Regions from separate parts of the Streptomyces sp. NPDC085927 genome, predicted to be linked through region 2. Evidence: riboswitches for the same ligand, from Rfam matches in the RefSeq annotation. Region 2 holds a riboswitch; each other region holds the start of a gene.
What was found. A riboswitch is a leader RNA that binds a small molecule or an ion and turns the genes downstream of it on or off. The one in region 2 is predicted to bind cobalamin.
Positions count from the first base shown of each region.

Region 1 (6,935 bases), on a different contig from region 2:
CGGGAGCGGGCGATGTGCACGCCGAGGCCGGCGGCGGCCTCCTCGCCGAAGGCGAAGGCGTCCAGGCTGGTGGAGTGCCCGAGGCAGACGACGAGCACCAGGGCGAGGACCGCCGTGCACAGCAGCACCTGGCCCCAGTCGGCACCGGCGAGCGAGCCGAGCAGCCAGAACAGCACGCCCTTGGTGGTCTCCGCGTCGGCGGAGGTCAGCACGGTGAACGAGGTCAGCGCGGAGAACAGTTGCATGGCCGCCACCCCGGACAGCACCACCCGGTCCATGCTCCCGCCGAGGCTGTGGCTGAGCAGCATCACGAGCCCGAAGGACACCAGCGCGCCGGCGAAGGCGCCCGCCGACAGCGACAGCGCTCCGCCGCCGACACCAAGCACCAACACGGCGACCGCGCCCGTGGACGCCCCGGAGGACACGCCGAGTACGAACGGGTCGGCGAGCGGGTTGCGCAGCAGGGACTGCATGACCGCGCCGCACAGGGCGAGTCCGGCGCCGCACACGGCGGCGAGCAGGGTGCGCGGCATCCGCAGGTTCCACACGATGCCGTCGCGCAGCGGCGTCATCGTGCTGTCGCCGCCGCCCAGATGGGCTTCCACCGACGCCCACACGTCGGCGGTGGAGATGTCGGCGGGCCCGATGGTCGCGGCGGCGGCGACGGAGGCGGCCAGTGCCGCGAGCCCGCCGCCGGTCAGCAGCAGGGTGCGCGGGCTCACTTGGTGAGCCCGAAGTCGCGCAGGCCGGCGGCGACCTGCTCGATCCCTTCCACGGTGCGGAGGGAGGGGTTCATCGCCTGGCCGCTGAGCAGGACGTACCGCTTCTTCTTCACCGCGGCGAGGTTGCGCGTGGCCGGGTTGGTCTCCAGGAAACGGATCTTCGCCTCGGCGGTTTCCGCGGTCTGGGACTTGCGGGTCAGGTCGCCGAGGACGATGACGTCGGGGTCGCGGTCGGCGACCGTCTCCCAGTTGATCTGCGGCCACTCGTCGTGGGTGTCGGAGAAGGCGTTCTCGGCACCGACCTCGCGGGTGATGGCGCCGGGGGCGCCGCAGCAGCCGGCCAGGTAGGGCGACTGGGAGTTGGCGAACCAGTACATGAGGGAGGTGCCGGAGGCGTCCAGGCCGTCGGTGGCCCCGCGCACCCGCTCCTTCAGTTCCGCGACCAGTTCGTCGCCGCGCTCCTCGATGCCGAAGACGCGGGCGAGATCGCGTATTTCGCCGTAGACGGTGTCGAGGGTGAGCGCCGTGCTGCGGGAGCCGTCGCCGCCGCTGTCGTTGTCCTTCCCGGCGGCGCAGTCCGCCGGGGAGACGTACGTGGGAACGCCCAGTTCCCCGAACTGCTCGCGGGTGGCGACGCCGCCCCTGCCGAGCGTGGAGACGAAGGATGCGGTGACGAAGTCGGGTTCGGCGTCCAGCACCTCCTCGAAGGAAGGGTTGTTGTCCGCCAGGCGGGGCACCGACGTGTTGGCCTTCTTCAGGCCCTTCATCACCGGGTCGGTCCAGGTGGCGGTGCCGGCCATGCGGTCGGCGAGGCCGAGGGAGAGCAGGATCTCGGTGGTGCCCTGGTTGAGGGAGACGACGCGCTCGGGTGCCGACTTCACCGTGATCCGGTTCCCGCAGTTGTCGAAGGTCAGCGGGTAGCCAGACGCGGCGGACCGTTCCGGGCCGGCGGCGGTGTCCTCGCCGGCTCCGCCGCAGGCGGTGAGCAGCAGGGCGGGAGTGAGGAGAAGGGCTGCGGCACGGCAGCGGGGAACGGAGAGAGCACGGGGCACGGGTACGCCTTGCACTGTCGGGGCTCGTACGCGGAGCCTGGCCTACAAAGGACCTCACCGCCGACGGCGGCGAGGTGCCAGCAGGTCTTCGGACTCGGGTTCGTCCGGACGGAGCGCCTTCCCAGGGCAGTGCGCGCCGGCCCTTTGGCCGACCCGCCGCCCCAGTGGCGTCATGAGTGCTCCGCCCGTCCCCCTCACCGCTGCGCGTCAGTTCCGGATTCCCACCGGATTCCCTGGCCTCGGATGTGGCACGACTGGCTCCGGAAGCGTACCAAGACGTTCGTACGACCTGGTCGCGGGAGAGCGCGGCGCCGGTCGCGCCCGCGACGGTGCGTTCCGGTACCGCTCGCCGGGTCCGCCGCCGGTTCGCCGTCCCGGTGCCGCCGGAGGCTGATCGCCCGTCTGCCCGGCGCGCCTGCGGCCCGGGGCCCGGGGCGGGTGCGGCGGCGCACCCGCCCCGGGCCGGACCGGCCGTGCATGGGTGTCAGCCCGCCGGGGCCTGCGCCACGAGGTCGAGAGCGATATCGGTGATCATGTCCTCCTGGCCGCCGACCATCTTGCGGCGCCCGACCTCGACGAGGATCGCGCGGGTGTCGATGCCGTAGCGCTCGGAGGCCCGTTCGGCGTGGCGCAGGAAGCTGGAGTACACGCCCGCGTAGCCGAGCGTCAGCGTCTCCCGGTCGACCTGCACCGTGCGGTCCTGCAGCGGCCGTACGAGATCGTCGGCCGCGTCCATGAGGGGGAACAGGTCGCAGCCGTGGTCCCAGCCCATGAGGTCGGCGACCGCGATGAACGCCTCCAGCGGGCAGTTGCCCGCCCCCGCGCCCTGACCCGCGAGCGAGGCGTCGACGCGGGTGACGCCGTTCTCGACGGCGACCACGGTGTTGGCCACACCGAGGGCGAGGTTGTGGTGGGCGTGGATGCCGAGTCCGGTGGCCGGGTCGAGGACGTCGCGGTAGGCCCTGACGCGGTCACGGACCCCGTCCATGGTGAGCCGGCCGCCGGAGTCGGTGACGTAGACGCAGTGGGCGCCGTAGGACTCCATGAGCTTGGCCTGGCGGGCGAGTTCGGCCGGCTCGGCCATGTGGGACATCATCAGGAACCCCGCGACGTCCATACCCAGCTCACGCGCCGCCGCGATGTGCTGGGCGGAGATGTCCGCCTCGGTGCAGTGCGTGGCGATCCGCACGGAGCGGATCCCCAGGGAGTGGGCCCGCTTGAGGTCGTGGACGGTGCCGATGCCGGGCAGCAGGAGCGTCGTGGGTATGGCGTGCCGCGTGGCACCGGCCACCGCTTCGATCCATTCCCAGTCGGTGTGGGCGCCGACGCCGTAGTTGATGCTGGAGCCGGCCAGGCCGTCACCGTGGGCGATCTCGATCGCGGCCACGCCGGCCGCGTCCAGCTCGGCGGCGATGGCGCGGGCCTGGTCGACGGTGTAGCGATGGCGGACGGCGTGCATGCCGTCCCGCAGTGTCACGTCCTGCACGTACAGGGCGGGCTGCTGCTGTGCGGTCATCGGGAGACCACCTCCGGCGTGTGGTGGGCGGCCATGCGCTCCGCGGTGCGCAGCGCGGCCGAGGTCATGATGTCGAGGTTGCCGGCGTAGGACGGCAGGTAGTGGGCGGCGCCCTCGACCTCGAGGAACACCGACACCCGTGTCGCGTCCGGGGTGCGGGAGCCGGCGGGGAGGAGGGAACGCAGCGGGTCGTCGGCGGCGACCCGGTCGAACTGCACGGCCTGCTTGAGGCGGTAGCCGGGGACGTAGCCCTGGACCCGGGCGACCATCTCCTCCACCGAGTCCTTCACCGCGGTGTCGTCGCATTCGCCCACCAGGCAGTGGACGGTGTCGCGCATGATGAGTGCGGGTTCGGCGGGGTTGAGGATGATGATGGCCTTGCCGCGGGCCGCGCCGCCGACCTGTTCGATGGCGGACGACGTGGTCTCGGTGAACTCGTCGATGTTGGCCCGGGTGCCCGGTCCGGCCGAGCGGGACGCGATGGATGCGACGATCTCGCCGTAGTGCACGGGCGTGACCGCTCCGACCGCCGCGACGACGGGAATGGTGGCCTGGCCGCCGCAGGTGACCATGTTGACGTTGGCGGCGCCGAGGTGGGCCGCGCCGTTGACCGGCGGCACCACGTAGGGGCCCAGTGCGGCGGGGGTGAGGTCGACGAGTGTGCGGCCCAGGGGGCGCAGGACGTCCTCGTGGTGGCGGTGGGCCCCGGCCGAGGTGGCGTCGAAGACGATGTCGATGTCGGCGAACTCGTCCATCCTCACCAGCCCCTCCACCCCTTCGTGGGTGGTGGCGACCTTGAGGCGGCGTGCGCGTGCCAGGCCGTCGGAGTCCGGGTCGATGCCCGCCATGGCGGTGATCTCCAGGCTCTCGGAGAGCCGCAGCACCTTGATCATCAGGTCGGTGCCGATGTTGCCGGAGCCGATGACCGCTACTCTGGTCCGCCTCGCGGGGGCCGTGCTCGTCGTGGTGGTCGTGCTCGTCACTGCTGTGCTCCCTCGTCCGGGGTGTCCTGGGTGTCCGGGGTGTCGGTGGTGTCCGGTGCGAACGAGACCTGTACGGAGCCGAGCCCGGTGATGTGGGCGTCGAAGCGGTCGCCGGGAGCGGCCACGGCCATGGGTCCCAGGGCACCGGTGAGGACGATGTCCCCCGCGCGCAGCGGATCTCCGGCGGCGGCGAGTACGTCCGCCAGCCAGACGGCGGCGTTGAGCGGGCCGCCCAGGCAGTCGCGCCCCGAGCCGCTGGACACCTCCTCCTCGTTGCGCAGCAACGTCATCCGCACGTCCCTCAGGTTCACCGCGGTCAGCGGCACGGGGGTGCCGCCGAGGACGAAGAGGCCCGAGGAGGCGTTGTCGCAGACCGTGTCGACGATGGAGATGTCCCAGCCGCTGATGCGGCTGTCGACGATCTCCAGAGCGGGCAGGGCGAAGTCCACCGCGCGCAGTACGTCGGCGACCGTGGGTCCGACGAAGGGAAGGTCGGCGCCGAGGACGAGTGCCACTTCGGCCTCGACCTTGGGCTGGAGCAGCCTCCGGGCAGGGACCGTTCCGCCGTCGGGAACGGCCATGTCGGACAGCAGGGCTCCGAAGTCCGGCTGGTCGACGCCGAGTTGCTTCTGCACGGCCGGTGAGGTGAGGCCGATCTTGCGGCCCACGATCCTGCGGCCGTCGGTGAGGCTGCGCCGCACGTTGAGACGCTGCACCTCGTAGGCGGTGCCGATGTCGCCGGCGCCGAGGAGCGTGCGCACAGGCGGACACGTCACGCCCGTCTGCGCGGCCTGCTTCAGGAGGTCGGCCGCCTTCAGGATGGGACCGGGCGGCGGGTCGTACAGGGGAGGCGTGGTCATGTTGCCCTCGGGGAGTGCGTCGGAAGGGTGGTTCCGGAGGTTCGGGACCGGAGTCCGGCGGGTGCGGAGCTTCCGGTATAGACAGGGGGGCGCACCTCTGACAATCATTGTTCCGTGACACGGAACAATGACCAGGGCAACATGCTGGACAAAGCGGTATCCATCCTGAATTGCTTCGACAGCGTCGGCGGATCGTTCCGGCTCACGGAACTCTCGGACCGTACGGGGCTGCCGAAGGCCACGGTGCACCGGCTGACCGCGGATCTGGTCCGCCTCCAGCTGATGGAGAAGGAGGGCACCGCCTACCGTCTCGGCGGCCGGCTCTTCGAACTGGGCAGTCTGGTTCCGCGCCGGCACGGCCTGCGGGAGACGGCCCTGCCCTTCCTCCAGGATCTCTACGAGGCCACCCACGAGACGGTGCACCTCGGTGTGCGCGAAGGACGGGAGGTGGTCTACCTGGAGCGCATCCACGGCCACGACCGGCTGCCGCTGCCCTCACGGGTGGGCGGACGTCTCCCGCTGAGCTGCACCGGCGTGGGCAAGGCACTGCTGGCCTTCGCCGGCCCCGAGCTGGTGGAGACGGTGCTGGGCGAGACTCCCCTGCCGCAGCTCACCCGCTACTCGACCTCCGACCCCGACCGGCTGCGGACCGCCATCGAGCAGGCGCACGTCTCCGGTCTGGCCTACGAGGAGCAGGAGGCCGCCCTCGGAGTGAGCTGCATCGCCGCTCCCGTCTTCGACGGCAGCGGTACGGCCGTCGCCGCCCTGTCCGTCGCCGTACCGCGCGCCCGTTTCCAGCCGGCGCAGCTCGCCCCCGCCGTACGCACCGCGGCGCTGGGCCTGTCCCGCGCACTGCGTGCCGACAGTGCGGAACGACGGCCGTCCGCGCAGCACACGCTCACGGCCCTGCGCGCCGAGGCAGGCCGGGACGACGGTCGCCAGGGGGTGTCACGTCCTGGATGACCCGGGAAGGGACTCGCACGATGACGGTATGCCCAGAACGCAGCATGTCCTGTGCTCGTGCCACTGGTCCTGACGGTCCTCTCGGCGTCCGCCTGCCGGCAGACGGACGGGTGGGACCGGTCCCCCGACCCGCCCGCCGTCGCAGAGCCGGACGTCCGACGGCAGCCGGACGTCCGGCGGCGGGACGGCAAGCCCCGGGGAGTCCCACCCGTATGCCGCCATGTGGGTCACGGCGGACCACCACATCAGGCAGGAGCTGCTCCCCGACGGCCGCTACGACGAAGCGCGCGGGGATCGCGAAAGCGCCTGCACCGGCCGGTACCGGGTGGACGGGAACCGCATCCGGTACGTGGGCGACACCGGGTTCACGGCGGACGGGACGTTCGACGGAGATGTGCTGCACCACGGCGGATACGTGTTCTACCGCGAGGGAAGCGCAGCCCATCGCCGGGCGGCGGCGGGCGCGACGGCCACGCCGGCGGGGTGAGTACGGGTACCGCCTCCGTCACCGACCTCCACGGGCAAGCTCCCGGACCGGCTCGGCCGCCCGCCCGCCCGCCGGTGGAGAACCGTCAGGCCTGGCCGAGGGCCGTCGCGAGGGCGGTCAGGTGCTCCGACACCGGGCCGAGGGTGAGGAGTCCGCTGCCCGCGCCGGCCAGTTCGCCGGCCGCGGGAGTGAGCGCGGTGTGGGCGCGTCGCATGCCGTCCCGGTCGCCGAGGGTGAGGGCCGCTCGGGCGGTGAGGCACCACAGGGCTTCCTGGAGGAGGTCGCGCGGCGGGTCGGGGGTCTCGCGCAGGGCCTCGGCGGCCTCGGCACGGCGGGCCTGTCCGATCAGTAC
Region 1 covers NZ_JBITSN010000004.1:373,563-380,497, reverse strand. The annotation lists partial or broken gene ACIF80_RS13650 (FecCD family ABC transporter permease) at 1-722, opposite strand, end outside; gene ACIF80_RS13645 (ABC transporter substrate-binding protein) at 719-1,774, opposite strand; cobalamin riboswitch at 1,836-2,048, opposite strand; gene dmpG (4-hydroxy-2-oxovalerate aldolase) at 2,259-3,290, opposite strand; gene ACIF80_RS13635 (acetaldehyde dehydrogenase (acetylating)) at 3,287-4,273, opposite strand; gene ACIF80_RS13630 (2-keto-4-pentenoate hydratase) at 4,270-5,133, opposite strand; gene ACIF80_RS13625 (IclR family transcriptional regulator) at 5,275-6,096, shown strand; partial or broken gene ACIF80_RS13620 (Atu4866 domain-containing protein) at 6,302-6,583, shown strand; gene ACIF80_RS13615 (BTAD domain-containing putative transcriptional regulator) at 6,669-6,935, opposite strand, start outside.
Region 1: it holds a riboswitch for cobalamin, as region 2 does, so the genes downstream of both, ACIF80_RS13645 (ABC transporter substrate-binding protein) here and cobN (cobaltochelatase subunit CobN) in region 2, are expected to answer to the same signal.

Region 2 (6,935 bases):
AGACGGTGTAGACCTCGGCGAGATCGGCGTCGGTGCGCCAGTCGCGGGAGTCGATGAGCTGGAGCAGGCCGGCGCCGTAGGTGCCGGGGCGGGAGCCGAAGATGCGGGTGGTGGCCCGGCGTTCGTCGCCGTGTTCGGCGAGATCGGCCCGGACGTGGGCGCGGACGTGGTTGGCCTCGGCGGGCTCGTCCAGCGAGGCCGCCAGGCGCACGGCGTCGTCGAGGAGGCCGATGGTGTGCGGGAAGGCGTCGCGGAAGAAGCCGGAGATGCGCAGGGTGACGTCGATGCGGGGGCGGCCCAGTTCGTCGTACGGGATGACCTCCAGGCCCGTGACGCGGCGTGAGGCGTCGTCCCAGACGGGGCGGATGCCCAGCAGGGCGAGGGCCTCGGCGACGTCGTCCCCGGCGGTGCGCATGGCGCTGGTGCCCCAGAGGGAGAGCCCGACGGAGGTGGGCCAGTCGCCGTTGTCCGTGCGGTAGCGCTCCAGGAGGCTGTCCGCGAGGGCCTGACCGGTCTCCCACGCGAGGCGGGAGGGGACGGCCTTGGGGTCGACCGAGTAGAAGTTGCGGCCGGTCGGCAGGACGTTGACCAGACCGCGCAGCGGGGAGCCGGACGGGCCCGCGGGGACGAAGCCGCCGTTCAGGGCGTGGACGGTGTGGTCGAGTTCGGCGGTGGTGGCCGACAGCCGCGGGACGACCTCGCGGGCGGCGAACTCCAGGACGGCGGCGACCTGTTCACCGTGCCCGGTGGGCACGGCGGCCGGGTCCCAGCCCGCGTCCTCCATCGCCTGGACCAGGGCGCGGGCCTTCTCCTCCGCCTCGTCGGCCGTCGTGCGGGTGGCTGCGGACTCGTCGAGACCGAGGGCCTCGCGCAGGCCGGGCAGGGCGGTGACGCCGCCCCAGATCTGGCGGGCGCGCAGGATCGCCAGGACGAGGTTGACCCGGTCGGCGCCGGCGGGCGGGGCGCCCAGGACATGGAGGCCGTCGCGGATCTGGGCGTCCTTGACCTCGCAGAGCCAGCCGTCGACGTGCAGGAGGAAGTCGTCGAAGCCGTCGTCGTCGGGGCGGTCGTCGAGGCCGAGGTCGTGGTCGAGGCGGGCGGCCTGGATGAGGGTCCAGATCTGGGCGCGGATCGCCGGGAGCTTCGCCGGGTCCATGGAGGAGATCTGGGCGTACTCGTCGAGGAGTTGTTCCAGGCGGGCGATGTCGCCGTAGGAATCGGCGCGGGCCATCGGGGGGACGAGGTGGTCGACGAGGGTGGCGTGGACCCGGCGCTTGGCCTGGGTGCCCTCGCCCGGGTCGTTGACCAGGAAGGGGTAGACGAGGGGGAGGTCACCGAGGGCGGCGTCGGGTCCGCAGGCGGCGGACAGGCCGGCGTTCTTGCCCGGCAGCCACTCCAGGTTGCCGTGCTTGCCCAGGTGGATCATGGCGTCCGCGCCGAAGCCGCCGTCCTCGGCCCGGGCGGCGATCCAGCGGTAGGCGGCGAGGTAGTGGTGGGAGGGCGGCAGGTCGGGGTCGTGGTAGATGGCGATGGGGTTCTCGCCGAAGCCGCGCGGGGGCTGGATGAGGATCAGCAGGTTGCCGCGGCGCAGGGCGGCGAGGACGATGTCGCCCTCCGGGTTGCGGCTGCGGTCGAGGAACATCTCGCCCGGTGCCGGGCCCCAGTGCTCCTCGACGGCCGCGCGCAGTTCCCCGGGGAGGGTGGCGTACCAGCGCTTGTAGTCGGCGGCCGGGATGCGCACCGGGTTGCGGGCGAGCTGTTCCTCGGTGAGCCAGTCCTGGTCGTGGCCGCCCGCCTCGATCAGCGCGCGGATCAGTTCGTCGCCGTCCCCGGAGGCCAGTCCGGGGACCTCGGTGTCGCCGAAGTCGTACCCCTCGTCCCGCAGCCGGCGCAGAAGGGCCACCGCGCTGGCGGGGGTGTCCAGGCCGACCGCGTTGCCGATGCGGGAGTGCTTGGTCGGGTAGGCGGACAGGACGAGAGCCAGGCGCTTGTCGGCGGCCGGGATGCGCCTCAGGCGGGCGTGGCGCACGGCGATGCCGGCCACGCGGGCGGCGCGCTCGGGGTCGGCGACGTAGGCCGGGAGGCCGTCGGCGTCGATCTCCTTGAAGGAGAACGGCACGGTGATCAGGCGGCCGTCGAACTCGGGCACGGCGATCTGGCTCGCGGCGTCCAGCGGGGAGACGCCCTCGTCGCTCTCCTCCCAGGCGGTGCGGGAGCCGGTCAGACACAGGGCCTGGAGGATCGGCACGTCCAGGGTGGTGAGCGCGCCCGCGTCCCAGGACTCGTCGTCACCGCCTGCGGACGCCTCGGCGGGCTTGGTGCCGCCGGCCGCGAGGACGGTCGTGACGATGACGTCCGCCGCGCGCAACTCCTCGATCAGTTCGGATTCGGGGGCGCGCAGGGAGGCCACGTACAGCGGCAGGGGCCGCCCGCCCGCGTTCTCCACGGCGTCGCACAGGGCGTGGACGAAGGCGGTGTTGCCGCTCATGTGATGGGCGCGGTAATAGAGCACGGCGACGGTCGGGCCGTCGGTGCCTTCGCGGGGTGCGCGCTCCAGCGGGCCCCAGGTGGGCGCGGGGGCGGGCGGGTCGAAGCCGTGGCCGGTGAGCAGGACCGTGTCGGACAGGAAGCGGGCGAGCTGCTCGAGGTTGGCGGGTCCGCCGTGGGCGAGGTAGGCGTGCGCCTCGGCGGCGATGCCGACGGGGACCGTGGAGGCGGCCATCAGCTGTGCGTCGGGGGCCTGTTCACCGGTGAGGACGACGACCGGACGGCCGTCGGCGAGCAGCAGGTCGAGGCCGTCCTCCCAGGCGCGCAGTCCGCCGAGGAGGCGTACGACGACCAGGCCGACGCCCTCGAGGAGCGCGGGCAGGTCGTCGAGCGGGAGCCGGGAGGGGTTGGCGAAGCGGTAGGGCACCGGGCCGTCGGCCGCCCGGGCGCTGAGCAGGTCCGTGTCGGAGGTCGACAGGAGCAGGATGCGGGGGTGCGTCGAGCGCTCCCCGGACGAATACGGCATGCGTCGGCCGGCCTTCCTCGGGGTCCGCGCCCCGGGTGGTACAAGACGGCCGGAGTTCCTGACTCGTCCGGCCTCGTGGGGGCCGGACTCACAGTGGCGGGACCGCGCCGGATTCGCACCGGGCTTCCTCCATGTCGCCGTCATGGCGATGACGGATCCGATGATCCGCCGAGAGACATAGTAAGGGTCGGGGCAAGAGGGCAGGGCTCGGAGGCGGTGTGACGGTCGGTATGCTCGCCGCCATGTCCACGGCTCCCCTCCCTCCGTCGTCCCAGGCCACAGCGGTCTCACGGGACCGTGGTGACGCCTGTCCGGGGTCGTTGCGGTTGCACACCGCCGACGACGGCGCGCTGGCCCGGGTCCGGGTGCCCGGCGGGGTGCTCACCCTGCCGCAGGCCGAGGCGCTCGCGGACGCGGCCGACCGACTGGGCGACGGGGAACTGCATCTGACCTCGCGCGGCAATGTGCAAGTGCGTGGACTGCGCGACGACTGCGGCGCCCTGCTCGCCGGGTTGCTGGACGCGGCCGGACTGCTCCCCTCACGCGGGCACGAACGGGCACGCAACATCGTCGCCTCACCGCTGTCCGGCCTCGACGGACGTGGGGTCCGGGATGTACGGCCGTGGTTGTCGGCCCTGGACGCGTCGCTGTGCGCGAGCGAGGCCGCCCCGGCGCTGTCCGGGCGGTTCCTGTTCGCGCTCGACGACGGGCGCGGCGATGTCGCCGGACTCGGCGCCGATGTGACCGTGCGTGCGGCCGGCGACGGCGGCGCCCTGCTCGCCGTCGGCTCGGCTGACGGGGCCCTGCGGGTGTCCGGGGACGAGGCACCCCGGGCCGCGCTGCTCGCCGCCGAGACGTTCCTCGAGGTGCTGCGGGAGACCGGGGCGCGGGTCTGGCGGGTCGACGAACTGAACCTCTCCCCCGGCGAGTTGACGCGTGTGGTCCGGTCCCGTCTGACCGGCGCGGGCCTCGGTTGCGTTCCGGCGCCGAACGACCGCACCACAGGGGAGGGGCCGCCTCTGGGGGTGGTCGGGGCGGCCCTGTCCGTCCATGTGCCCCTGGGCCGTCTCACGTCCCGTCAGTGGCGGACCGTGACCCGGGTGGCCGCCGAAGTCCGGTCGGACGAAGTGCGCCTGACGCCGTGGCGCGGCATCGTCGTCCCCGCCGCCGGGACGAACGCGGCGGCAGCGGCCGACGCACTGGCCCGTCTCGCCGGCACCGGTCTGGTCACCGACGCCTCCTCCCCCTGGCTGCGCGTCGGTGCCTGCATCGGCCGGCCGGGGTGCGGCAGGTCGCGTTCCGACGTGCGGGCGGACGCGGCCGGTGCCCTCGCCGACGCGGGCCGCTCCCCCCTGCCGTTGTACTGGTCCGGCTGCGAGCGGCGCTGCGGCCACCCCCGGGGCGACCGGATCGACGTGGTCGCCGCCCCGGAGGGCGGCTACCGGATCGGCACGGTCGCCCTGGGGCGGCCGGCGCGCACCGCCGCCCTGGACGATCCCTCCCACCTCGCCGCCGCCCTGGCGGCACTCACCTCATGAGCCGTACGACGACCGAGAGCAGCGAGAAGAACACCGTGACCCCCTACGACTACGAGAAGGACGGGGCGGCCATCTACCGCCAGTCCTTCGCCACCATCCGCGCGGAGGCGGACCTCTCGGCCCTGCCCGCCGACGTCAGCCAGGTCGCGGTCCGGATGATCCACGCCTGCGGAATGGTCGACCTCGTCCGCGACATCGGTCACACCCCCGGTGTGGTGGCCCGCGCACGCGAGGCCCTGCGCGGCGGGGCTCCGATCCTCTGCGACGTGCAGATGGTGGCCAGCGGCGTGACCCGCAGGCGGCTGCCCGCCGGCAACGACGTGCTGTGCACCCTCTCCGACCCGGCCGTGCCGGAGCTGGCGGCGAAGCTCGGCACCACGCGCAGCGCCGCCGCGCTGGAGCTGTGGCGCGACCGCCTGGAGGGCGCCGTGGTCGCCGTCGGCAACGCGCCCACCGCACTCTTCCGCCTCCTGGAGATGATCGAGGAGGGGGCGCCGAGGCCGGCCGCCGTCATCGGCGTGCCTGTCGGCTTCATCGGCGCGGCCGAGTCCAAGGACGCCCTGGCCGCCCACCCCTCGGGCCTGGAACACCTGGTCGTCCGAGGCCGTCGCGGAGGCAGCGCCATCGCCGCCGCCGCTCTCAACGCGATCGCGAGCGAGGAAGAATGAGCGGCAAGCTGTACGGGGTCGGGCTCGGCCCCGGCGACCCGTCCCTGATGACCGTACGGGCCGTCGAGGCCATCGCCGAGGCGGACGTGATCGCCTATCACAGTGCCCGCCACGGCCGGTCCATCGCCCGCTCCATCGCGGTGGAGCACATACGGGCCGACCACGTGGAGGAACCGCTGGTCTACCCCGTCACCACCGAGACCACCGACCACCCCGGCGGCTACCAGGGCGCCATCGACGACTTCTACGCCGAGGCGTCGGCCCGGCTCGCCGCCCACCTGGACGCGGGCCGGACGGTCGCCGTCCTCGCCGAGGGCGACCCGCTCTTCTACGGCTCCTACATGCACATGCACAAGCGGCTGGCGGACCGCTACGACACCGAGGTGATCCCCGGTGTCACGTCGGTCTCCGCCGCCGCGGCCCGCCTGGGCACCCCGCTCGCCGAGGGCGAGGAGGTGCTGACCATCCTGCCGGGCACGCTGCCCGAGGAGGAGCTGACCGCCCGGCTCGCCGCGACGGACGCGGCCGTGGTGATGAAGCTGGGGCGCACCTTCCCCAAGGTGCGCCGGGCGATGGAGCGTGCCGGGCGGCTCGAGGCGGCCCGGTACGTCGAGCGGGCCACCATGTCCGGGGAACGCCTTGCCGGACTCGCCGAAGTGGAGGCCGGGTCCGTGCCGTACTTCTCGGTGGCCGTGCTGCCGAGCCGGGCCGACGCCGGGCCTGCCGTCCGGGAGCCGGGCTCCGGCGGTGAGGTCGTCGTGGTCGGCACCGGGCCGGCCGGGCCGCTGTGGCTGACGCCCGAGTCGCGCGGCGCCCTGGCCGCCGCCGACGACCTGGTCGGCTACACCACCTACCTGGACCGTGTGCCCGTACGGGCCGGTCAGCGCCGTCACGGCTCGGACAACCGGGTCGAGGCCGAGCGCGCCGAGTTCGCGCTGCAACTCGCCCTGCAGGGACGCAGGGTGGCCGTCGTGTCCGGCGGCGACCCCGGTGTCTTCGCCATGGCCACGGCCGTGCTGGAGGCCGCCTCGGCCCAGGAGTACACGGACGTGCCGGTGCGGGTGCTGCCGGGCGTGACCGCGGCCAACGCGGCCGCCGCCCGCGCGGGCGCCCCGCTCGGTCACGACTACGCCACCGTCTCCCTGTCCGACCGTCTCAAGCCGTGGGAGGTCATCGCCGGGCGGCTGCGGGCCGCCGCCGGTGCCGATCTGGTGCTGGCCCTGTACAACCCCGGGTCGCGCAGCCGGACCTGGCAGGTCGGCAAGGCCCGTGACCTCCTGCTGGAGCACCGGGCGCCGGACACGCCCGTCGTCGTGGCGCGGGACGTGGGCGGCGCCGGCGAGCGGGTGCGGATCGTCCGGCTGGCGGACCTGGACCCGGCCGAGGTCGACATGCGCACGGTCCTGCTGGTCGGTTCCTCGCAGACCCGGGTCGTGCGGCGGGGGGACGGCGAGGAGGTCGTCTGGACGCCCCGCCGCTATCCGGAGGCGTGAGGGCCGCGGCGGTTCAGCCGGCGTCCCGGCGCGCGCACCGCGCGTATGCCTCCCGGACCCGCTGGACCGCCTGCCGGGGCTCGGCCACGACGGTCACTCCCCCGGGTGCCGGCGGTCTGCGCACCACGACCACGGGCACTCCCGCCTCGCGGGCGGCCGTCAGCTTCGGTGCGGTGGCCGCTCCCCCGCTGTCCTTGGTGACCACGACGTCGATCCGGTGCCG
Region 2 covers NZ_JBITSN010000005.1:96,696-103,630, reverse strand. The annotation lists gene cobN (cobaltochelatase subunit CobN) at 1-3,013, opposite strand, end outside; cobalamin riboswitch at 3,047-3,190, opposite strand; gene cobG (precorrin-3B synthase) at 3,244-4,551, shown strand; gene ACIF80_RS15035 (precorrin-8X methylmutase) at 4,548-5,219, shown strand; gene ACIF80_RS15030 (precorrin-2 C(20)-methyltransferase) at 5,216-6,712, shown strand; gene ACIF80_RS15025 (cobalt-precorrin-6A reductase) at 6,726-6,935, opposite strand, start outside.

Region 3 (6,935 bases), on a different contig from region 2:
AGGACTGTTCCGGCCAATCGCCAATCAATAACCTTGTGCGGTACATCACTTGTTGACCCCAGGGAGCTTCATGCCCACCGCGCAGCACGTGCCCGACATCCTCTCGCCCGAGTTCGCCGCGGACCCCTACCCCGCCTACCGCGTCATGCGGGACAGCGCGCCGCTCATCTGGCACGAGGCCACCCGGAGTTACATCGTCTCGCGCTACGAGGACGTCGAGCGCGTCTTCAAGGACAAGAACAACCAGTTCACCACCGACAACTACGACTGGCAGCTCGAGCCCGTGCACGGCAGGACGATCCTCCAGCTCAGCGGGCGGGAACACGCCGTGCGCCGCGCCCTCGTCGCCCCCGCCTTCCGCGGCAGCGACCTCCAGGAGAAGTTCCTCCCCTTCATCGAGCGCAACTCGCGCGAACTCATCGACGCCTTCCGGCACACCGGCTCCGCCGACCTGGTCGCCGACTACGCGACCCGGTTACCGGTCAACGTGATCGCGGACATGCTCGGCCTCGACAAGGCCGACCACACCCGCTTCCACCGCTGGTACACCTCCGTCATCGCCTTCCTCGGCAACCTCTCCGGCGACCCGGAGGTGACCGCGGCGGGGCAGCGGACCCGGGTGGAGTTCGCCGAGTACATGCTGCCGATCATCCGCCGGCGCCGCGACCACCCCGGCGACGACCTGCTGTCCACGCTGTGCGCCGCCGAGGTCGACGGCGTGTCGATGAGCGACGAGGACATCAAGGCGTTCTGCAGCCTGCTGCTCGCCGCCGGCGGCGAGACCACCGACAAGGCCATCGCCGGCATCTTCGCGAACCTGCTGCTGCACCCCGAGCAGCTCGCCGCCGTCCGCGAGGACCGCAGCCTCATAGCCGGCGCGTTCGCCGAGACGCTGCGCTACACCCCGCCCGTCCACATGATCATGCGCCAGTCGGCCACCGAGGTCGTCCTCAGCGGTGGCACCGTACCCGCCGGTGCCACCGTCACCTGCCTGATCGGCGCCGCCAACCGGGACGAGAACCGTTACCGCGACCCGGACCGCTTCGACGTCTTCCGCGAGGACCTCACCACCACGACCGCCTTCTCGGCCGCCGCCGACCACCTCGCCTTCGCCCTCGGCCGGCACTTCTGCGTGGGCGCCCTGCTCGCCAAGGCCGAAGTCGAGACCGGCGTGAACCAGCTCCTCGACGCGATGCCCGACGTACGGCTCGCCGACGGCTTCGACCCCGTCGAGAAGGGGGTGTTCACCCGGGGACCGCAGTCCCTGCCGGTGCGCTTCACCCCGGTCACCCCGGTCACCCCGGTCATGGACTGAGTCCCGGGGGAGGAGGCGGGACGGACACGGGTTCCGCCCTCCGGAAAGGGGGCGTTCCGCATGCTGTGCGGTCGGCTGGTGGAGCGCTTCACAGGCCGGTCGCGGCCACTGCCGCCAGTTCCTCCGGGGTGAGAGGGACGGCGGCCGTGCCGGCCGGCAGCCCCCACGCGCGCAGCAGGCGCGCGGCCGCGATGCCCCACGGAAGCCGCAGACCGGCCGCCCGGAGGAGCTCGCTGCGGGCCAGCATCTCGGCGACCGGCCCGGTGCGCACCCCGGACGGCGTGAGCAGTGCGGCGTCGTCCGCCCAGCGCAGGGCGAGATCCACGTCATGGGTCGCCATGACCACCGTGGTGCCCCGCTCGCGCAGCCCGGCGAGCGTCGCGAGCAGCCGTTCCTGACCGTCCGGGTCGAGACCCGCGGTCGGCTCGTCCAGGATCAGGACGCGCGGCCGCATCGCCACCGCACCCGCGATCGCGGCCCGCTTGCGCTGCCCGTAGGACAGCAGATGCGTGGGCCGTTCGGCGAGCGCGGTGATGTCGAGTGCGGCCAGTGCTTCCGCGACCCGCGCCCGTACCTCCGTGTCGGACAGCCCGAGGTTCAGCGGCCCGAACGACACGTCCTGGCCCACGGACGCCGCGAACAACTGGTCGTCCGGGTCCTGCACCACCAGTTGCACCGTCGTCCGCAGCCGGGTCAGCCCCTTGCGGTCGTACCGGACGGGCCGGCCCGCCACGGCCAACTCGCCCCCGCTCGGCCGAAGTCCACCACTCAGCAGCCGCATCAGTGTGGTCTTGCCACTGCCGTTGCGGCCCAGCAGTGCGAGCGCGCGTCCCTCCCGCACCTCGAAGTCGAGGCCGGTGAGTACGGCCGGGCCGTCCTCGTAGGCGAAGGACACGTCCCGCAGGGAGACCAGGGAGGGGACCAGGACGGGATCGCTCACGGCATCCGGCTTTCCAGGAAGAGGGCGACGGCGGCCAGCGCCGCGAGGAACACCAGGCTCACGGCCGTGAACCGTACGGAGACACGAGCCTCGGGTACCAGGACGCGCAGCGTGCCGTCGTAACCGCGCCCGGCGAGCCCCGCCTGCAGCCGCGCCGCCCGGTCGAAGGACCGGACGAACGCCGTCGCGCCGAGACCGCCCAGCGAACGCCAGGACGCCGCCCGGGTGGTGTGCCCGAGCCGGGCCGCCTGCGCCTGACCGATCCGGCGCACCGAGTCGAGCAGCAGGAAACTCATGCGGTACATCACCAGGGCCACGTCCACCAGCGGCGCGGGCACCCCGGCCCGCACCAGACGCGGCAGCAGGTCCGACATCGGCGTGGTGAAGGCGAACAGCAGCACCCCGAGGGACGCCGCCGAGGTGCGCAGCAGCAACTCGCCCGCACGCAGCGGCCCTTCGGGGGCCGGGGAAACGAACCCGTCCGGCCCGCCCACCTGCACCAGCAGCGTGAGCGCCCCGGTGACGCAGAAGCCCAGCGGCACCCGGTAGGCACGCCACAGCCGCCGGCCCGGCACCCCCGCCGGGCCCAGCAGCACCACGAGCGCGGTCAGCAGGACCAGGGCAGCCCCCGGCCACGGAGGCAGGGAGATCGCGAGCACGGTGAGCCCCAGCCCGAGCACGGCCTTGTCCACGGGATGACGGCGGCGCCAGCGACTGCTGTGCGCCGCCGCGTCGATCGGCAGCACGCGGGATCAGGCCCGGGGGCCGGGGGAGACCGCCTCGTCGGGCCGGCCGGTGCCGGCGCCCGGGCCGGCACCGGGCGCCGGCTGCTGCTGCCGTGCCCGTTCCTCACCCTGCCGACGCCCGCGCCGCACCCCGAAGTAGTACGCCAGGACCCCCGCGCCCACGGCGGCCTGGAGGGCGAAGAGCCCCGACTCGATCTCACCGGACGGAGGTTCGTACAACGGCGAGAACCACGGCTCGTAGTCCGGTTCGAGCTCGGTGATGGCGGTCTCCGCCTCGCCGTCCGCACCGGCGAACGGCTCCTCCTTGTGGTCGCCGAGCCCGAGCGCCAGCGGCAGCACCGCGAGCGCGGCCACGGCGAGCAGCAGCAGGGCGTTGATCTTCGCGTTCCTGGTCATCGAGCCACCGTCCCGGTACCGGTCGTCCCCGTCGTCCCTGCCGTGCCCGTCGTCTCCGACTCCGGCTCGAGCTTTGTCCTCGCGTCGGAGCCTTCCCCCGTCCCCGTCCCCGTCCCCGTCTCCGTCGCCGCCGTTGCCGACGCGGCACGCTTACCGGTCAACAGCACGCCGAGACGGGTCAGTTCACCCTTGCTGGACTGCACCAGCAGGCGCATCACCAGGACGGTCAGCAGTCCTTCGCTCACCGCGAGCGGGATCTGCGTGACGGCGAAGATGGAACCGAACTTCCCGAGCGCGCCCGGGAAGCCACTCCCCGGGTCGGGGAAGGCGAACGCCAGCTGCACGCTGGTGACGCAGTACGTGGACAGGTCGGCGACGAACGCGCCGCAGAACACCGCCGCCATCAGCGGTGCCCCGTACCGCCGCGCCAGCCGGTACACGCCGTAGCCCGCCCACGGCCCGACGATCGCCATCGAGAAGACGTTGGCGCCCAGCGTGGTCAGCCCGCCGTGGGCCAGCAACAGGGCCTGGAACAGCAGGGTGATGGTGCCCAGCACCGCCATGATCGGCGGCCGGAACAGGATGGCGCCCAGCCCGGTGCCGGTGGGATGGGAGCAACTCCCGGTCACCGAGGGCAGTTTCAGCGCGGACAGGACGAAGGTGAACGCTCCCGAGGCGCCGAGCAGCAGCGTGCTCTCGGGATGTTCCCTGACTTCACGGACGAGTGACCGGGCGCCGTGGACGACGAACGGCGCCGCCGCGGCGCCCCAGGCGACCGCGTGTACCGGTGGCAGAAAACCTTCGGCGATGTGCATGGCTCAGCAGACCCTCTCCAACACCTCGTGGATGGTTGACGCGCCTTGGCCGGTCTCCTGGCTGACGGGTACCACCGCCCGTGCTCCGCCTTCCCGGGTCCCGGAGGGACCCAGTGGCTGCCCGTCGGTCCTGTCGGGGGGACAGGACCAGGGGCCGGAGCCGGACTTCCCGATCACAGTGGCGAGGGCCGCACCGGTATCGCACCGGATTTCCCGTTCACCAAGGCGTGGCGACAGTAGACCCGGATCCGTCCTGGTGACAAGCGGGTGCGGGGGCGCGCGCGGACGGCGTTCCGCAGCTCGTGCCCCCGCGCACACCCGCGGCCCTGACAGCGGGTGTGCGCGGGTGTGCGCAGGTGGTGCGCCGGCCGCCCTTCGCCGCCCGCCCGGGCGGCCACTGTGTCGCCGGGACGCCGGCATGGGGGGCCGGGGCTCTGGGCAGAACCTTGCTGCAATTAATATGCAACAACGAATTCAGGTCAGTAGAGGTGTGAGGATCGATGACGACCCGACGAATACGGCGCAGTACCGGCGCGGCGACCACGGCCGCCGCGATCGCGGCGGTCGCCGCCTGCTCGGCGCCGACCGGCGGCACGGACGCCGGTGCGGGCGGTGGCGGGTCCGCCGAATCCGTGGTGATCGGGGTCCCCTCCGAACCCGACACCCTGAGCCCCCTGCTCGGCTACGGCAAGGACGGCAACTCCAAGATCTTCGACGGACTGCTCGCCCGGGACGCCGACCTGAAACTGAAGCCCGCGCTGGCGAAGGCCCTGCCCGAGATCGGCGACGACGGCCGCACCTACACCTACACCCTGCGCTCCGGCGTGACGTTCAGCGACGGCGAACCCCTCACCGCCGAGGACGTGGTCCACACGTACGAAACGGTGCTCGACGACAAGACCAACAACACCGCCAAGAGCGAACTGGACGCCGTCGAAAAGGTCCGCGCGGACGGCGACGACAAGGTCGTCTTCACCCTCAAGTACCCCTACGCGGCCTTCGCCGCCCGCACCGTCCTGCCCATCGTCCCCGAGCACATCACCGGTGAGCAGGACCCCAACACCGGCTCCTTCAACACCGAGCCGGTCGGTACCGGACCGTACGTGCTCACCGGCTGGAGCAAGGGCGAGAAGCTGACCTTCAAGGCGAACCCGGACTACTGGGGCGGCGCCCCCCGGGTGAAGAAGATCACCATGGCGGTCATCGCCGACGACGACGTCCGCGCCACCCGGCTGCGCTCCGGCGACCTCGACGGCGCGACCCTCCCGCCCAACCTCGCCGCCACCTTCAAGAACGACGACGGCCGCACCACGTACCGGGCCACCACCTACGACTTCCGCGCCGTCACCCTCCCCACCGCGCACAAGGTCACCGGCGACACCGCGATCCGCCGCGCCCTCGACCTCGCCGTGGACCGCCGGGCCATGGTCGACAAGATCCTCGACGGAGCCGGCCGCCCCGCCTACGGCCCGCTGCCCCTCGACGACCCCTGGTACACCAAGGACGTCGAACGCCCCCAGAACCTCCCCGAGGCTCAGAAGATCCTCGACCGGGACGGCTGGAGGACCGGCAAGGACGGCATCCGTGCCAAGGACGGCGTCCGGGCCGCCTTCACCCTCTACTACCCCTCCGGCGACAAGGTCCGCCAGGACCACGCCCTCGCCTACGCCTCCGACGCCAAGAAGGCCGGCATCGACGTCAAGGTCGAGGGCGCCACCTGGGAGGTCATCGAACCCCGGATGGGCAAGGACGCCGTCCTCGCCGGCTTCGGCAGCACCGGCGACCCCGACTTCGGCCTCTACACCCTGCTGCACTCCTCCCTCGCCGGCGACGGCTTCAACAACATGGCCCGCTACGACAACCCCGCCGTCGACAAGGCCCTCGAGACCGGCCGCCGCAGCCAGGACCCCGAGGACCGCAAGGCCGCCTACGACGACCTCCAGCGCGAACTCGTCAAGAACCCCGGCTACACCTTCCTCACCCACATCGACCACCTCTACGTCCTCGCCGACCGCTGGGAGAACCTCACCACCCAGGTCGAACCGCACGAGCACGGCTTCGCCAGCGGCCCCTGGTGGAACGCCGAGGACTGGCAGCCCAAGAAGTGACCTCCCTGCCCTGGGCCCCGATGGCCCACCTCGTGGCACGGCGGGCCCTGCTCGCCGTGCCCGTCCTCCTCGTCGTCACCTTCGGCGTGTTCGCCATCGCCGCCGCCTCCCCCTTCGACCCCGTCAAGGCCTACGCCGGCACCGCCGCCCTCGGCGCCGACCAGGAGACCCTGGACCGGCTCCGGGACAACCTCGGCGTGGACCGCCCCTTCGCCGTCCGCTGGTGGGAGTGGCTGACCTCCGCCCTCACCGGCGACCTCGGCCAGTCCAGCGTGCTGCGGCAGCCGGTCGCCGACGCGATCGGCGAGCGGATCGTGTGGTCCACGCTGCTGTGCGCCTTCGCCTTCGCCGTCGCCGTCCTGCTCGGCACCCTGCTCGGCGTGCTCGCCGCACGCCGCCCCGGCTCGCTCCTCGACCGCACGGTCACCTCCCTCGCGTACTCCCTGGAGGCCGCGCCGGTCTTCTGGATCGCCCTGCTCGCCGTCTGGCTGTTCGCCCTCCAGCTGGACGTCCTCCCGGCCGGCGGCCTCACCGACACCGGCAGCGAACACGTCACCGCCGGACAGGTCGCACGCCACCTGGTCCTCCCCGCAGGCGTCCTCGCCGTCTCCCAGC
Region 3 covers NZ_JBITSN010000019.1:82,568-89,502, reverse strand. The annotation lists gene ACIF80_RS33440 (cytochrome P450) at 71-1,315, shown strand; gene ACIF80_RS33435 (energy-coupling factor ABC transporter ATP-binding protein) at 1,404-2,255, opposite strand; gene cbiQ (cobalt ECF transporter T component CbiQ) at 2,252-3,001, opposite strand; gene ACIF80_RS33425 (energy-coupling factor ABC transporter substrate-binding protein) at 3,008-3,397, opposite strand; gene ACIF80_RS33420 (energy-coupling factor ABC transporter permease) at 3,394-4,212, opposite strand; cobalamin riboswitch at 4,242-4,473, opposite strand; gene ACIF80_RS33415 (ABC transporter substrate-binding protein) at 4,713-6,320, shown strand; gene ACIF80_RS33410 (ABC transporter permease) at 6,341-6,935, shown strand, end outside.
Region 3: it holds a riboswitch for cobalamin, as region 2 does, so the genes downstream of both, ACIF80_RS33420 (energy-coupling factor ABC transporter permease) here and cobN (cobaltochelatase subunit CobN) in region 2, are expected to answer to the same signal.

Region 4 (6,935 bases), on a different contig from region 2:
GTCCGGCGGGCCGCCCCGACGAGGGCGGCCCAGGCGTGCGCCTCCTCGCCGCTCACGGCCCCGGCCCGGCGCTCCCGCCGTTCTCCCGCGCGCTGCGGGCGGTCCTCGGCGCGCGCTCCGTCCTCCGCGGCCCGCCGGTCCCCCTGTCGTTCGGTCATGCCGCGATCCTGCCGGGTGACCGGAGTCTCCTCAACGGCGTCCCGCCGGCTCCCACGACTCTCCGCGACTGCTCACGGCCGTCCTCGGCCCGTTGTGGAACAGTCGGCTTCATCACAGTCACCCTGACGCCCATCCCAGTTCATCTTCCGTTCATCCAAGTTACCTACGTTCAACGCGCCAATGACTTCGAACGATTGCCTGGGTAAATGGAAAGCTTCTCGCTGATCCTCGCGATTGTGGTGGTAACCGCACTTGCGTTTGATTTCACGAACGGTTTCCACGACACCGCGAACGCGATGGCGACGACCATTTCGACCGGTGCCCTCAAGCCCAAGGTTGCGGTGGCGATGTCCGCCGTGCTCAACCTGGTGGGCGCCTTCCTCTCCGTGGAGGTCGCCAACACGATCTCCAAGGGCCTCGTCGACGAGGCCGGCATCCGTCCCGAGGTCATCTTCGCCGCACTGGTCGGCGCGATCCTCTGGAACCTCCTGACCTGGCTGGTCGGTCTGCCGTCCAGCTCCTCGCACGCCCTGATGGGCGGCCTGATCGGCGCCACCGTCGCCTCGGCGGGCTTCGGCGCGGTGCACGGCGACGTCCTGGTCACCAAGGTGCTGATCCCCGCGATCGCCGCGCCGCTGGTCGCCGGCCTGGCCGCGATGTTCGCGACCCGGCTGACCTACCGCATGAACCGCAAGTCGGCCGACAGCAAGTCCTCCGAGAAGGGGTACCGGGCCGGACAGATCGCCTCCGCCGGTCTGGTCTCCCTGGCCCACGGCACCAACGACGCCCAGAAGACGATGGGCATCATCACCCTGGCCCTGGTCGCCGGCGGTGCCCTGGCTCCCGACTCGGACCCGCCGATGTGGGTCATCGTCTCCGCGGGCATCGCCATCGCGCTCGGCACCTACCTCGGCGGCTGGCGCATCATCCGCACCATGGGCAAGGGCCTGACCGACCTCCAGCCGCAGCAGGGCTTCGTCGCCCAGACCAGCGCCGCGACGGTCATCCTGGCCTCCTCCCACCTCGGTTTCTCCCTGTCCACCACGCACTCCGTCTCCGGTTCCGTGATGGGTGCGGGCCTGGGCCGCAAGGGCGGCGTGGTCCGCTGGTCCACGGCCACCCGGATGTTCGTCGCCTGGGGTCTGACGCTGCCGGCGGCGGCCCTGGTCGCGGCGGTCGCCGAGTGGGTCTGCGGCTTCGGCAGCTGGGGCACCGCCCTCGTCGCCGTCTTCCTGATCGCCTCCAGCGCGGCGATCTGGAAGATCTCCCGGCGCGAGGTCGTCGACCACACCAACGTCAACGACACCGACGACACCGACGGCCCCGGCGCCTCCGGGGCCACCGGCGAGGAGCAGAGCGGCGTCGTGACCGCGGCCATGGCCGCGGTGGCTCCCCCGCCGGCGGGCCCCGTGGCCGAGGAGCTCTCGGCCACCATCCCGGCCCCCACCGACCCGATGGCCCCTCCGGCCAGGACCACGGTCTGACCCCGCAGGAAGACACGTAGGAGAAGAGCACCATGAAGATCGACTGGGCGGCCCTCGGTTCCGTCTTCGGCGTCAGCCTCGTGGTCACCGTGGCCCTGGTGGCCCTGTTCACCCTGGGCATCACCGGCCTGTCCCGCCGTGAACGGGCCGCCGCCCAGGGCGAGTCCACGGTCCTGGCGATCACCGGCGCCTACGCCTGCTTCGCGGCCTGCGCGGCGGCGGTGGCGTACGGGATCTACCTGATCATGGCCTGACGACTGCCCGACGGCTGTCCGGTTCGCCTGACGGCGCCTGATTCCGGGGCAGGTCCCGGGCCGGCGTCCCGGTCGGGGCCATGTCGTCCGTCCGGCGGGCGGTGCGGGGCACATTGCCTCCGTACCGCCCGTTCCGCGTTTCCCGGACCGTCCGCCGGCCGGCCCCTGACCATCTCCGCCGGCTGTTTCCGGAGCGTCTGCCGACCGTTCCGAACTGCTTGTCGCGCCGCGGAACCCCCTGCCCGCGGTTCACCTTCCGGAACCCCTCTGTGGGCCTCAGCACACTTCAGCCTCGCAGGTCAAAGGCAAGTTGACGGTTCTTCCGGACCGTGGTGAACTGCCGGAGCCATTACGGCGGCAGGAGAGGAAGCCGGTGCGAATCCGGCGCGGTCCCGCCACTGTCACCGGGGTGCACGACCCCGGGAGCCAGGAACTCCCACCGCCGGTCTCGTCGAACCAGGGCGTGGACACCCTGAGTGAGGACATACCGCCATGCCCGGCTGCCTGTTGAGGTCGACCAGCGATGCTCCGCCCCGGTCCGGGGCGGCCGTTCCCGCCGGATCCCTCACCGGCTGAGCCCATGGGTGCCGATCGCGAGTTCGCGTACGGTGCCGCCGCCGGCCTCCTCGGCGACCTGCTTCTCGGCGATCCCCGCCGAGGGCATCCGGTCGCCGCTTTCGGGCGGGCCGCGGCTGCCGTGGAACGGGTGCTGTGGCAGGACGACCGGGGCCGGGGCGCGCTGCACACCGCCGTCTGCGTCGGCGGGGCCGTCGCTCTGGGGAGCCTGGCCGCCCGCTGCGTACGGTCCTCCCCCGCCGCCTCCGTCGCCCTGACCGGCGTGGCCACCTGGGCCGTCGTCGGAGGGACGTCGCTGGCCCGGGAGGCCCGCGCCATCGGGCGCGCCCTGGAGTCCGGGACCGCCGAGGGCATCGAGGCGGCGCGGGCGCGGCTGCCGCACCTGTGCGGGCGGGACCCGCAGGCGCTGGACGCCGAAGGGATCGCCCGCGCGGTCGTGGAGTCCGTCGCCGAGAACACCTCCGACGCCGTGGTGGGCGCCCTGGTGTGGGGTGCCGCCGCCGGTGTGCCGGGGCTGCTCGGGTTCCGGGCCGTCAACACCCTGGACGCCATGGTCGGTCACAAGTCCCCCCGGCATCTGCGGTACGGCTGGGCCTCCGCGCGCCTCGACGACGTCGCCGGGTGGCCCGGGGCGCGGCTGACCGCCGTACTCGCCGCGGTCGCCGGGCCGGATCCGCGGGGTGCCGTCCTGGCATGGCGCGCGGATGCCGCGAAGCATCCGAGTCCCAACGCCGGACCCGTGGAGGCGTCCTTCGCGGGCGCGCTCGGCGTGCGGCTCGGCGGGACGCTGTCCTACGCCGGGCGGGTCGAGCACCGGCCCGTCCTCAACGGCGGCGGCCGTGCCGTGACCGTGGCGGACATCGACCGCGCGGTACGGCTCTCGCAGCGCGTCGGCCGGCTGGCACTCGGCGTCGGCGTCGGCGCGCGCATCGGCGTACGGGCCGTCGTGCGGGCCGTCCCCAAGGCGCGCCGAAAGGGGCGTACGGCATGACGGGCGGTGCCACGGCCGGTATGAGGGGCGGCGGGCTGCTGGTCGCCGGTACGACGTCGGACGCCGGCAAGAGCGTGGTGGCCGCCGGGATCTGCCGGTGGCTGGTGCGGCAGGGCGTCAAGGTCGCGCCGTTCAAGGCGCAGAACATGTCACTGAACTCGTTCGTGACGCGGGAGGGCGCCGAGATCGGGCGGGCGCAGGCCATGCAGGCCCAGGCCTGCCGGGTCGAGCCGACCGCGCTGATGAACCCGGTGCTGCTCAAGCCGGGCGGGGAGCGGAGCAGCCAGGTCGTGCTGCTGGGCAGGCCGGTCGGTGAGCTGAGCGCGCGCGGCTACCACGGCGGGCGGCAACAACAGCTCCTGGGCACGGTGCTGGACTCCCTCGCGCAGCTGCGGGCCACGTACGACGCGGTGATCTGCGAAGGGGCCGGCAGCCCGGCCGAGATCAATCTGCGGCGCACCGACATCGTCAACATGGGGATCGCCAGGAACGCCTCGCTCCCCGTCCTCGTCGTCGGCGACATCGACCGCGGCGGGGTCTTCGCCTCCTTCTTCGGCACCGTCGCGCTGCTGTCGCGCGAGGACCAGGAGCTGGTCGCCGGCTTCCTGGTGAACAAGTTCCGGGGCGATGTCTCGCTGCTGGAGCCGGGCCTGGACATGCTGCACGGTCTGACCGGGCGGCACACGTACGGCGTGCTGCCCTTCCGGCACGGGCTCGGCATCGACGAGGAGGACGGACTGGCGGTGTCCCTGCGGGGTGCCGTACGGGAGTCCGCGGTCGCCGCGCCGGTCGGCGAGGACGTGCTGCGGGTCGCCGTGTGCGCGGTGCCGCTGATGTCCAACTTCACCGACGTGGACGCGCTGGCCGCGGAACCGGGGGTCGTGGTCCGCTTCGTGGACCGGCCCGAGGAACTGGCCGACGCCGACCTCGTGGTGGTGCCGGGCACGCGCGGCACCGTACGGGCCCTGCAGTGGCTGCGGGAGCGCGGGCTCGCGGACGCCCTGCGGCGGCGGGCGGCCGAGGGGCGGCCCGTGCTCGGGATCTGCGGGGGCTTCCAGATCCTCGGCGAGCGCATCGAGGACGACGTGGAGAGCCGCGCCGGCCGGGTCGACGGGCTCGGGATCCTGCCCGTACGGGTGCGCTTCGCACGGGAGAAGACGCTCGAGCGGCCCGTCGGAAAGGCCCTCGGGGAGCCCGTCGAGGGCTACGAGATCCATCACGGGGTCGCCGACGTACGGGGAGGTACGGCGTTCATCTCCGATGACGGCGGACACGGCCTGGACGGCTGCCGGGCCGGGCAGACCTGGGGCACGCACTGGCACGGTTCGCTGGAGTCGGACGGCTTCCGCCGGGCCTTCCTGCGCGAGGTGGCCGCCGCCGCGGGACGCCGTTTCGTACCGGCCCCCGACACCTCGTTCGCCGCGCTGCGCGAGGAGCAGCTCGACCGGCTCGGCGATCTGATCGAAGAGCACGCGGACACGGATGCGCTGTGGCGGCTCATCGAGTCCGGCGCCCCGCCGGGGCTGCCGTTCGTTCCGCCGGGAGCGCCCGCATGAGCGCCGCGCCGCCGTCGGCCGTCGACGCGGCGGGGCTCCGGGAGTGCCGCCCCCGGGCCGGCGGAGAGCGGGTTTCGATCCCGGCGGTCCCGCGGCCCGCGGCCGGGCTGAACAGTCGGACACCATCCGAAGGAGTGATCACCGCGTGAGTACGCCCTATCCCTTCACCGCCGTCGTCGGCCAGGACGACCTGCGGCTGGCCCTGCTGCTGAACGCGGTGTCACCGCGGGTGGGCGGCGTCCTCGTGCGGGGGGAGAAGGGGACCGCGAAGTCGACGGCCGTCAGGGCGCTGGCCGCGCTGATGCCGGAGACCGAGGTCGTACCCGGCTGCCGGTTCTCCTGCGACCCCGCGGCCCCGGACCCGTCGTGCCCTGACGGACCGCACGAGTCCCGCCCCGGGGCGCGGCGCCCCACGGCCCTCGTCGAGCTTCCGGTCGGCGCCTCCGAGGACCGGCTGGTGGGCGCCCTCGACATCGAGCGGGCGCTCGCGGAGGGGGTGAAGGCCTTCGAACCGGGTCTGCTCGCGGGCGCCCACCGGGGGATCCTGTACGTCGACGAGGTCAATCTCCTGAACGACCATCTCGTCGACCTGCTGCTGGACGCGGCCGCCATGGGCGCCTCGTACGTCGAGCGCGAGGGTGTCTCCGTACGGCACGCGGCGCGCTTCCTGCTCGTCGGGACCATGAATCCCGAGGAGGGCGAGCTGCGACCCCAGTTGCTGGACCGGTTCGGACTGACCGTGGAGGTCAAGGCCTCGCGGGAGCCGGACCAGCGGGTGGAGGTCGTGCGGCGCAGGCTGGCCTATGACGACGCCCCGGAGGAGTTCGCCGCGCGCTGGGCCGGCGAGGAGGCCGCCGTACGGCAGCGGATCATGGCGGCGCGGGAGCTGCTGCCGTCGGTGCGGCTGGGCGATGCGGCGCTGCGGCAGATCGCGGCGACCTGTGCCGCCTTCGAGGTGGACGGCATGCGTGCCGACATCGTGATGGCGCGCACCGCGACGGCGCTGGCGGCCTGGGCCGGGCGGACGGACGTACTGGCCGAGGACGTACGGCAGGCCGCGCTGCTGGCCCTCCCCCACCGGCGGCGGCGCAACCCGTTCGACGCGCCCGGGCTCGACGAGGACAAGCTCGACGAGACGCTGGCGCAGTTCGGCGGGCAGGACGGGGACGGGGACGAGGCGGGAGACGACGGGGACGGCGACGGTCCGGGTCCTGGCGGTGGCCCCGGCGGGCAGCCTGAGCCCGACGACGGCCCGCCCGGCGACGGTGACGTCGCCGGGCGGTCCGAGGCCGATGAGGCCGGGGAGCCGCAGGCGGGGCCCGGTGGTGGCGCGGGCGAGCAGGCCCCGGCGCGTGCTTCCGAGCCGTTCCGCACGAAGGTGCTGAGTGTTCCCGGCATCGGTGAGGGTGCCGCCGGGCGGCGGTCGCGGGCGCGGACCGACCGCGGGCGGACCACGGGGGCGCGCCGGCCTCGGGGCGCGCTGACCAAGCTGCATCTGGCTGCCACCGTGCAGGCCGCGGCGCCGCATCAGCGGGTGCGGGGGCGCAGCGGCCCGGGACTGGTGGTCCGGCGGGACGATCTCAGGCAGGCGGTGCGGGAGGGCCACGAGTCCAATCTCGTGCTGTTCGTGGTCGACGCCTCCGGGTCGATGGCCGCGCGGCAGCGGATGAGCGCCGTGAAGGGTGCCGTGTTGTCGCTGCTGCTGGACGCCTACCAGCGGCGGGACAAGGTGGGGCTGGTGACCTTCCGCGGGGCGGCCGCCGAGGTGGTGCTGCCGCCGACCTCGTCCGTGGACGCGGCGGCGGCCCGGCTGGAGTCGCTGCCGACCGGCGGGCGTACACCGCTCGCGGCAGGGCTGCTCAAGGCGCACGACGTGCTGCGCGTGGAGCGGCTGCGGGACCCGGCGCGGCGGCCG
Region 4 covers NZ_JBITSN010000024.1:59,764-66,698, forward strand. The annotation lists gene ACIF80_RS35405 (class II aldolase/adducin family protein) at 1-158, opposite strand, end outside; gene ACIF80_RS35410 (anion permease) at 366-1,643, shown strand; gene ACIF80_RS35415 (hypothetical protein) at 1,676-1,897, shown strand; cobalamin riboswitch at 2,222-2,353, shown strand; gene ACIF80_RS35420 (cobalamin biosynthesis protein) at 2,478-3,464, shown strand; gene ACIF80_RS35425 (cobyric acid synthase) at 3,485-5,020, shown strand; gene ACIF80_RS35430 (putative cobaltochelatase) at 5,166-6,935, shown strand, end outside.
Region 4: it holds a riboswitch for cobalamin, as region 2 does, so the genes downstream of both, ACIF80_RS35420 (cobalamin biosynthesis protein) here and cobN (cobaltochelatase subunit CobN) in region 2, are expected to answer to the same signal.